One region of the Nocardiopsis sp. TNDT3 genome, then DNA from elsewhere that is predicted to be linked to it. Evidence: predicted binding sites of a transcription regulator. Region 1 holds the regulator's gene; the other holds the start of a gene.

The links. The regulator LexA, encoded in region 1, represses DNA repair genes until DNA is damaged. The targets are predictions, from matches to a motif close to TCGAACANNTGTTCGA.
Region 2: ruvC (crossover junction endodeoxyribonuclease RuvC) is a predicted target of LexA. The motif match lies at 1,841-1,856, and genes of this name have one in related genera.

Annotation. Positions count from the first base shown of each region.
Region 1 covers NZ_QPFC01000765.1:6,689-10,089, forward strand. Annotated here, with positions in the region: gene nrdR (transcriptional regulator NrdR) at 1-391, opposite strand, end outside; gene lexA (transcriptional repressor LexA) at 1,046-1,765, shown strand; gene DQW06_RS18910 (S9 family peptidase) at 1,874-2,962, shown strand; partial or broken gene DQW06_RS18915 (hypothetical protein) at 2,976-3,401, opposite strand, start outside.
Region 2 covers NZ_QPFC01000099.1:1,668-5,068, reverse strand. Annotated here, with positions in the region: gene DQW06_RS02840 (hypothetical protein) at 1-767, opposite strand, end outside; gene DQW06_RS02835 (NUDIX domain-containing protein) at 785-1,576, opposite strand; gene ruvC (crossover junction endodeoxyribonuclease RuvC) at 1,876-2,424, shown strand; gene ruvA (Holliday junction branch migration protein RuvA) at 2,475-3,095, shown strand; gene ruvB (Holliday junction branch migration DNA helicase RuvB) at 3,111-3,401, shown strand, end outside.

The DNA.
Region 1 (3,401 bases):
AGCCCCGGTAGACGCTGGCGAAGTGCAGGTAGGCGACCTCGTCCAGGTCGCGCATCGGCCCCAGGATGGCCAGGCCGATCTCGTGGGCCGGTACCTCGGCCAGGCCGCGGCCGCGGATCTCCTCCTCGACCTGCTGGCCGAGCTTGGCCAGGGCGTCCTCGGAGACGGGGCGGCCCTGGCAGGCCCGGCGCACCCCGGCGATGATCTTGGTCCTGCTGAAGGGCTCGGTGACCCCCGAGCGCTTGGCCACCATCAGCAGGACGGTCTCCTGGGTGGTGAACCTGCGCTCGCAGACGGGGCAGGACCGGCGGCGTCGGATGGCCGCGCCGTCGTCGGTGGACCTGCTGTCGATCACCCGGGTGTCCGGATGGCGGCAGAACGGACAGTGCACCCTGGTTCACCTGCTTCTCTCACCGAACGACAACGCCTAGGTACCACTAAACCACAACTTCTGGGCAATCGCCCCTGTCGCCACACCAGATGTTGTGGTCGAACCTAGACTTCTTCCTGACCCGCCGCAACCCCGGCACGGGCGTGTCACGGACACGGCCGAACGGCCGCGCGGCATCGCGGTCCGCGGCGGCGGGACGGGGCGGGGAGGTCGGCGCGGGCGGATCGCTGCGGGGGCGGCCCGGCACCGCGCTCAAGGATAGCGTCGCCGCCCGGAGCCCCCGCGCCCCGGCGGCGGGCGTCGGAATCCCGGTGTCGCGGGGATTTCGGTCGAGCCTTCGCCCCGGGATAAGACCCCCGTGCCTGGCCGGAACCGCTGCCACGGACACGCGTTCGCGCATTCCGGGGACAACAGCGCGTGAACGCGTGTACACACGTAAGTGCAGGCCGGAAATTGTCCGCGAATACGCGCGACGGCAATTGTCCCCAGCCTCGAACGCTTGTTTGATATCACCGTGTGCAACGACTAAAGTTGACCTTGATTTCACACCGGTTTCGCCATCACGTGGACCCCCAGGTCGGCACGGTCGCGGACCGGGGGTGGCCAGTCACACAAGCAGGCCCTGACCGAACCGAATGCCGAGGAGGCCCGGCCGTGCCGGAGGAGAATCCCGGAACCGCAGACACCGCCACCGTTCTCGCACCAGCGGAGAACACGGGCGGGTCCACGCCCGAAGCCCCCAAACTCACCGCGCGCCAGCAGAGCGTGCTGAACTGCATCCAGCGCTATGTCCGGGAGCGGGGTTTCCCCCCGTCGATAAGGGAAATCGGGGAAGCGGTCGGCCTGTCCAGCCCGTCCAGCGTGGCGCACCAGCTCAAGGTCCTCCAGCGCAAGGGTTACCTGCACCGGGACCAGAACCGGCCGCGCGCGGTGGAGCTGCGCACGCCCGGGCGCGCCTCGGGGCGGACCCTGGTGCCCGAGGACATCGACCTCTCGCGCGCCGCCGCCGTGCCGCTGGTCGGCCGGATCGCCGCCGGTGGTCCGATCCTGGCCGAGGAGTCGGTGGAGGACGTGCTCGCCCTGCCGCGTCAGCTGGTGGGTGAGGGGCGCCTGTTCATGCTCACCGTGGTCGGCGACTCGATGACCGACGCCGCCATCACCGACGGCGACATGGTGGTGGTGCGCCAGCAGCAGGACGCCAACAACGGCGACATCGTGGCGGCGCTGCTCGACGAGGAGGCGACCGTCAAGGTACTGCGCCGCGAGGAGGGCGGCCACGTGTGGCTGATGCCGCGCAACGAGGCCTACGAGCCGATCAACGGCGACGACGCCACCATCCTCGGCAAGGTGGTCGCGGTCATGCGCCGCGTCTGAGGTCCCCGCGTACCCGCGTCTCCGGTCCCTCTCCCCTCGGAGGGATCGGGGGCGCTTCCCCCTGTGGACGACGCGGGGCCGACGGACGCGGGCCGCTAGGCTGAGGAGGTGTTCACACGTGCCTCCTCCCCCGCCGCCCGCTGGCGCACCGCACTGCTCGGTGCGGCGAGCGCCGTCCTGTTGACCGCCTCCTGCGCCCCCGCCGACGACGGGGCCGCCGAGGCGCCGGGGGTCGGCGGCGTCGATCGCGAGGTGGCCTTCGAGGGCGGCGGGCACGAGGTGTCCGGCACCTTCCGGATGCCCCAGGACGTCTCCGGTACCGTTCCGGGCGCGCTCATCATCTCCGGCAGCGGTCCCACCGACCGCGACGGCAACAGCTCCGTGCGCCCCGACGCCAACACCAACCAGAACCTGTCCCGGGTGCTCGCCGAGGTCGGGGTGGCCTCGCTGCGCTACGACAAGTACGGCAGCGGTGCGGACTTCGAGACGCCGGACCCCGGCGGCGAGGTCGCGCCGGTGGACCCGGTGATCTTCGACGAGCAGGTCGCGGCCGCCTACGAGGAGCTCGTCTCCCAGCCCGAGGTGGACCCCGAGCGGGTGGTCGTCGTCGGGCACAGCGAGGGCGCCCTGTACGCGCTGCGCGCCCACGATCTCATCGGCGCGGAGCACCCCTCCCCCGCGCTCGTGCTGGCCGCGCCTCCCGGTACGCGCTACCTCGACCTGATCGACCGCCAGCTCACCGAGCAGGCGCGTGCCGTCGAGGCCTCGGGCCAGGTGGAGGAGGGGCAGGTGGTCCAGCTCCTCTCGGACTCCCGCGCCGGACGGGCCGCGATCAGGTCCGGGCGTGCGCTCAGCGGGGTGGAGATGCCCAGTGGGGGCCTGGGCGTCTACACCCCGGTCAACGAGGACTTCCTGGCCTACATGGACGCCTTCGACCCCGTCGACCTGGCGGAGGACCTGCCCGGGGGCACCCCGGTGCTGGTGCTGTGGGGGGAGCGGGACGCGCAGGTCTCCCGGCAGGACGTGGACCGGCTGATGACCGGTCTGGACGGCGCGCGACGGGTGGACGTCCCCGACACCGACCACATCTTCCGCCGCTACCGGGACGAGCCCGGGGCCACGGTCCTGGACGAACAGCGCCCCTTCGCCGAGGAGGTCGCGCCCGCGCTGGAGGAGTTCCTGGGCACGGCCTGGTAACCGCGCCGGAGCCTCACTCGGGGATGGAGTCCGGCAGCGCCTCGGTCACGGACAGCGCGAACTCCTCGGCGCCCGCGACCATGCGCTCCCGGTCGCCCGGGTTCTGCGCGTCGTAGCTGGCCGCCAGGCTGTAACAGGTCTCCAGGTACAGGTTGGACACCCGGGCGCCGACGCAGGCGACCGTGTACGGGTCCTCCTGGACCCAGGCGACCGCCTCCTCGCCGACGCCTTCCAATTCCTGCGCGTCGTACTGGGAGGTGGTGGTGCGCAGGTTGTCGGCGGCCGTCGTGACACCGCCCGGGTCGGGGGCGGCCACGGCCACCAGCGTCGCGGTGGCCGGAACCCGTTCGCCGGGGCCGCCGGGGGTCGCCCACCGGCACTGCCAGCCGGAGCCGAACGCCTCCTGCGGGCCGCCGACCGGTTCCTCGACCTCCAACCC
Region 2 (3,401 bases), on a different contig from region 1:
GCCGTCACCGAGTAGCACCAGTCGACCAGGACCAGGCCGTGCTCGGCCGGGTGGATCATCACGTGCTCGGGCACGACCGCGCCGTGCACGACCCCCGCCAGGGCGGCGTTGCCGACGGCGACCAGCAGCCGCCGCCACATCCACGCCGCGTCGCGCGGGTCGACGCCGTCGGGGTGGGCGCGGCGCACCTCGGCCAGCGTGTGGAAGCCGTGCAGCCGCCCCAGGACGTTGGCCCGCCGCTCCACGCCGGTGGCGGCGTCGCGGTGCTTGAAGGACTCCACCAGTTCGGGGACGAAGGCCCGGTAGCGCTCGTGGCCGTGCTCCCGGATGCGGCGCAGCGCGGTCGCCTCGGCCTCCAGCAGGTCGTTGTCGCGGGGTGCGCGGGGCAGTTTGAGCACCGCGTCGCGCCACTCCGGCGCCCGGTAGCGCACCGGGTGGAGGTCGGCGACGTCTCCGCGGGCCAGCCGCTCCCGGCCGATCCGGTAGGTGTGCGCGCCGGTGGCCAGGGTGAGGTCGTCCAGACGCAGGTCGCCCGCGGCCATCGCCCGGTACAGGTCCCACAGCTCCGAGAGCCGGGCGAAGGGGCCGGTGCCGCTTCCGGGCGGCGCCGTGTCGGGGTGCAGCGCGCGGGCCAGCTCGCGGTGGCGGGCCGTGGCCGCCGGGGGCACGCCGCCGTCCTCGGGCAGCGGGCCGAACAGTTCCACGGGGTCGCCCGCCAGGGCGACCTGGCGCTCGGCGTCCTCGAAGGCGGGGCCGGTGGCCGTCATCGGGCTCCTCTCGGGGGTCACTGCGTGCTCCGTAGCAGGGGAGGGTGCAGCAGGGCGGCGCCGCCCGCGCGGTAGAGCCGGGCACGCCGTCCGCCGCCCGCGCCGCCGCGCTCGGCGAGTTCCCCGGTGTCCTCCACGAACCCGGGGGCGGCGAGGATCTTGCGGTGGAAGTTGGCCGCGTGCAGGGACTGGCCCCACACGGCCTCGTACACCTCGCGCAGCGCCGTGATGGTGAAGGCGGGCGGCAGGAAGGCCGTGGCCAGCGGGGTGTACTCCAGCTTGGAGCGGGCGCGCTCGACGGCGTCGGCCAGGACGCGGCCGTGGTCGAAGGCCAGGTCGAGTCCGGCGCGGGCGCCGTCGCCGTGGCCGAGGTCGCGCCAGGGGATCCAGGCGGCCTCCTCGGTGTTCCGGCCGGTGTGCGGGTCGGGCAGGTCGGGGGCCAGCAGGACGTAGGCGACCGAGAAGACGCGCATGCGCGGATCCCGGTCCCGGGCGCCGTAGGTGCCCAGCTGCTCCAGGTGCAGCTCGGTGGGCAGCAGGGTCTTCTCCGAGAGCACGCGCAGGGCGGCGTCGGGCAGGTCGGGGTCGGCGGGGCCGTCCGGTCCGTCCTGGGCGCGGACGAACCCGCCCGGCAGCGCCCACCAGCCGCGCTGGGGGTGCGCGGCGCGCCGCGTCAGCAGCACGTGCGGCACGCCCGACCGGATGGTGAGGGCGACGACGTCGACGGTGACCGCGACCGGGGCGAACGCGTGCGGGTCGTAGTCGGCGAGGAACCGGCTCTCGCCCTCCTCGTCGCGCGGGTCGGCCACGTACGCCTCCAGTTGTTCTCACATCGAGTATTTCTCGAACTGAGAGCAACTTAGCACGCGTTCGGCGTCCCGTCCATCCCTTTTCTCCGAAAAGCGCGAAGGCGGCGCGCGGGCCCGGGTCGTGCGGCCGCGCCCGGTCGGGCGGCTACGCTCGCGACGGGGCGGTCCGCGGCCGCGGCGGGTTCCGGCCCGCCGGGCGCCCCCGGGGGCGGACACGCCCGGGCGGGCCGGAGGCGGACGTCGTCGCCCGCCGCTAGCATGTGGGCGAACGGACGTTCGAGAGGGCAGGGGTGAGGCGCGTGCGCGTGTTGGGGATCGACCCCGGGCTGACCCGGTGCGGTGTCGCCGCCGTCGAGGGCGCCATCGGCCGACCGCTCACCCTGCTCGGCGCCGACGCCGTGCGCACCAGCCCCGACACCGACCTGCCCCACCGGCTCGTGGGGATCGAGCGCGGCATCGAGGAGTGGCTGGACCGCTACCAGCCCGACGCCGTCGCCGTCGAGCGCGTCTTCGCCCAGCACAACCTCAGCACCGTCATGGGCACCGCCCAGGCCAGCGGCATCGCCCTGGTCTGCGCCGCCCGCCGCGGCCTGCCCGTGGCCATGCACACCCCCAGTGAGGCCAAGGCCGCCATCACCGGCAACGGCCGCGCCGACAAGGCGCAGGTCGGCACGATGGTGGCGCGTATCCTCGGACTCGACGGACCCCCCAAGCCCGCCGACGCGGCCGACGCCGTCGCCCTGGCCATCTGCCACATCTGGCGCGGCGGGGCCCAGGCCCGCGTCGCCCAGGCCCAGCAGGACTTCGCCCGCAAGGTGGAGCTGGCCCGCCGCACCCGCGGCCGCTAGCGCCCCGCCCCCAGGAAGGAGAGGGGCACCGTCCCCGGTGCCCACACCAGATGATCGCGTTCCTCACCGGCCGGGTGGCCGCACGCGGCGCGGGCACCGCCGTCATCGACGTCGGCGGGGTCGGCATGACCGTGCAGTGCACGCCCTCCGCGCTCTCGCGCCTGCACGTGGGCGAGACCGGGACCGTGGCCACCAGCCTCGTCGTGCGCGAGGAGTCCCTGACCCTGTTCGGGTTCGCCGACGACGACGAGAAGCACCTGTTCGAGCAGCTCCAGACCGCCTCCGGTGTCGGTCCCCGCCTGGCCCTGGCCATGCTCTCCGTCCACAGCCCCTCCAGCCTGCGCCACGCCGTGTCCACCGAGGACACCACCGCCCTCACCCGGGTGCCCGGCATCGGCAAGAAGGGCGCCCAGCGCATCGTCCTGGAACTGCGCGGCAAGCTCGACGCGCCCGTGCTCACCGACGGCACCCTGCCCGGGTCCGAGGCCGCCGGGACCGGCAGCGAGCCCAACGGCGCCTGGCGCGGACAGGTGGTCTCCGGCCTGGTCAACCTCGGCTGGTCGGCCAAGGACGCCGAGGCCGCCGCCTCCGCCGTGGCGGCCGAGGCCGAGCACACCGACGACGTCGCCGTCCTGCTGCGCAGCGCCCTGCGCAGGCTCAGCCGGGCCTAGGAAGGAGGAAACCCCGTGTACGACTTCCACGAGGAAGACCCCCGGGGCTCGGCCCCCGGCGGGCCCCCGCCCTACGAGCGCGACGCGGTCTCGCCCGACGCGGGCACGGACGAGCGCCAGATCGAGGGCGCCCTGCGCCCCCGCGCCCTGGACGAGTTCGTCGGCCAGGAACGCGTGCGCGAACAGCTCTCCCTGGTGCTGCACAGCGCCAAGCGGCGCAACCGGGCGCCCGACCACATCCTCATGTCCGGCGGCCCGGGCCTGGGCAAGACCACCCTGGCCATGATCATCGCCGCCGAGATGGGG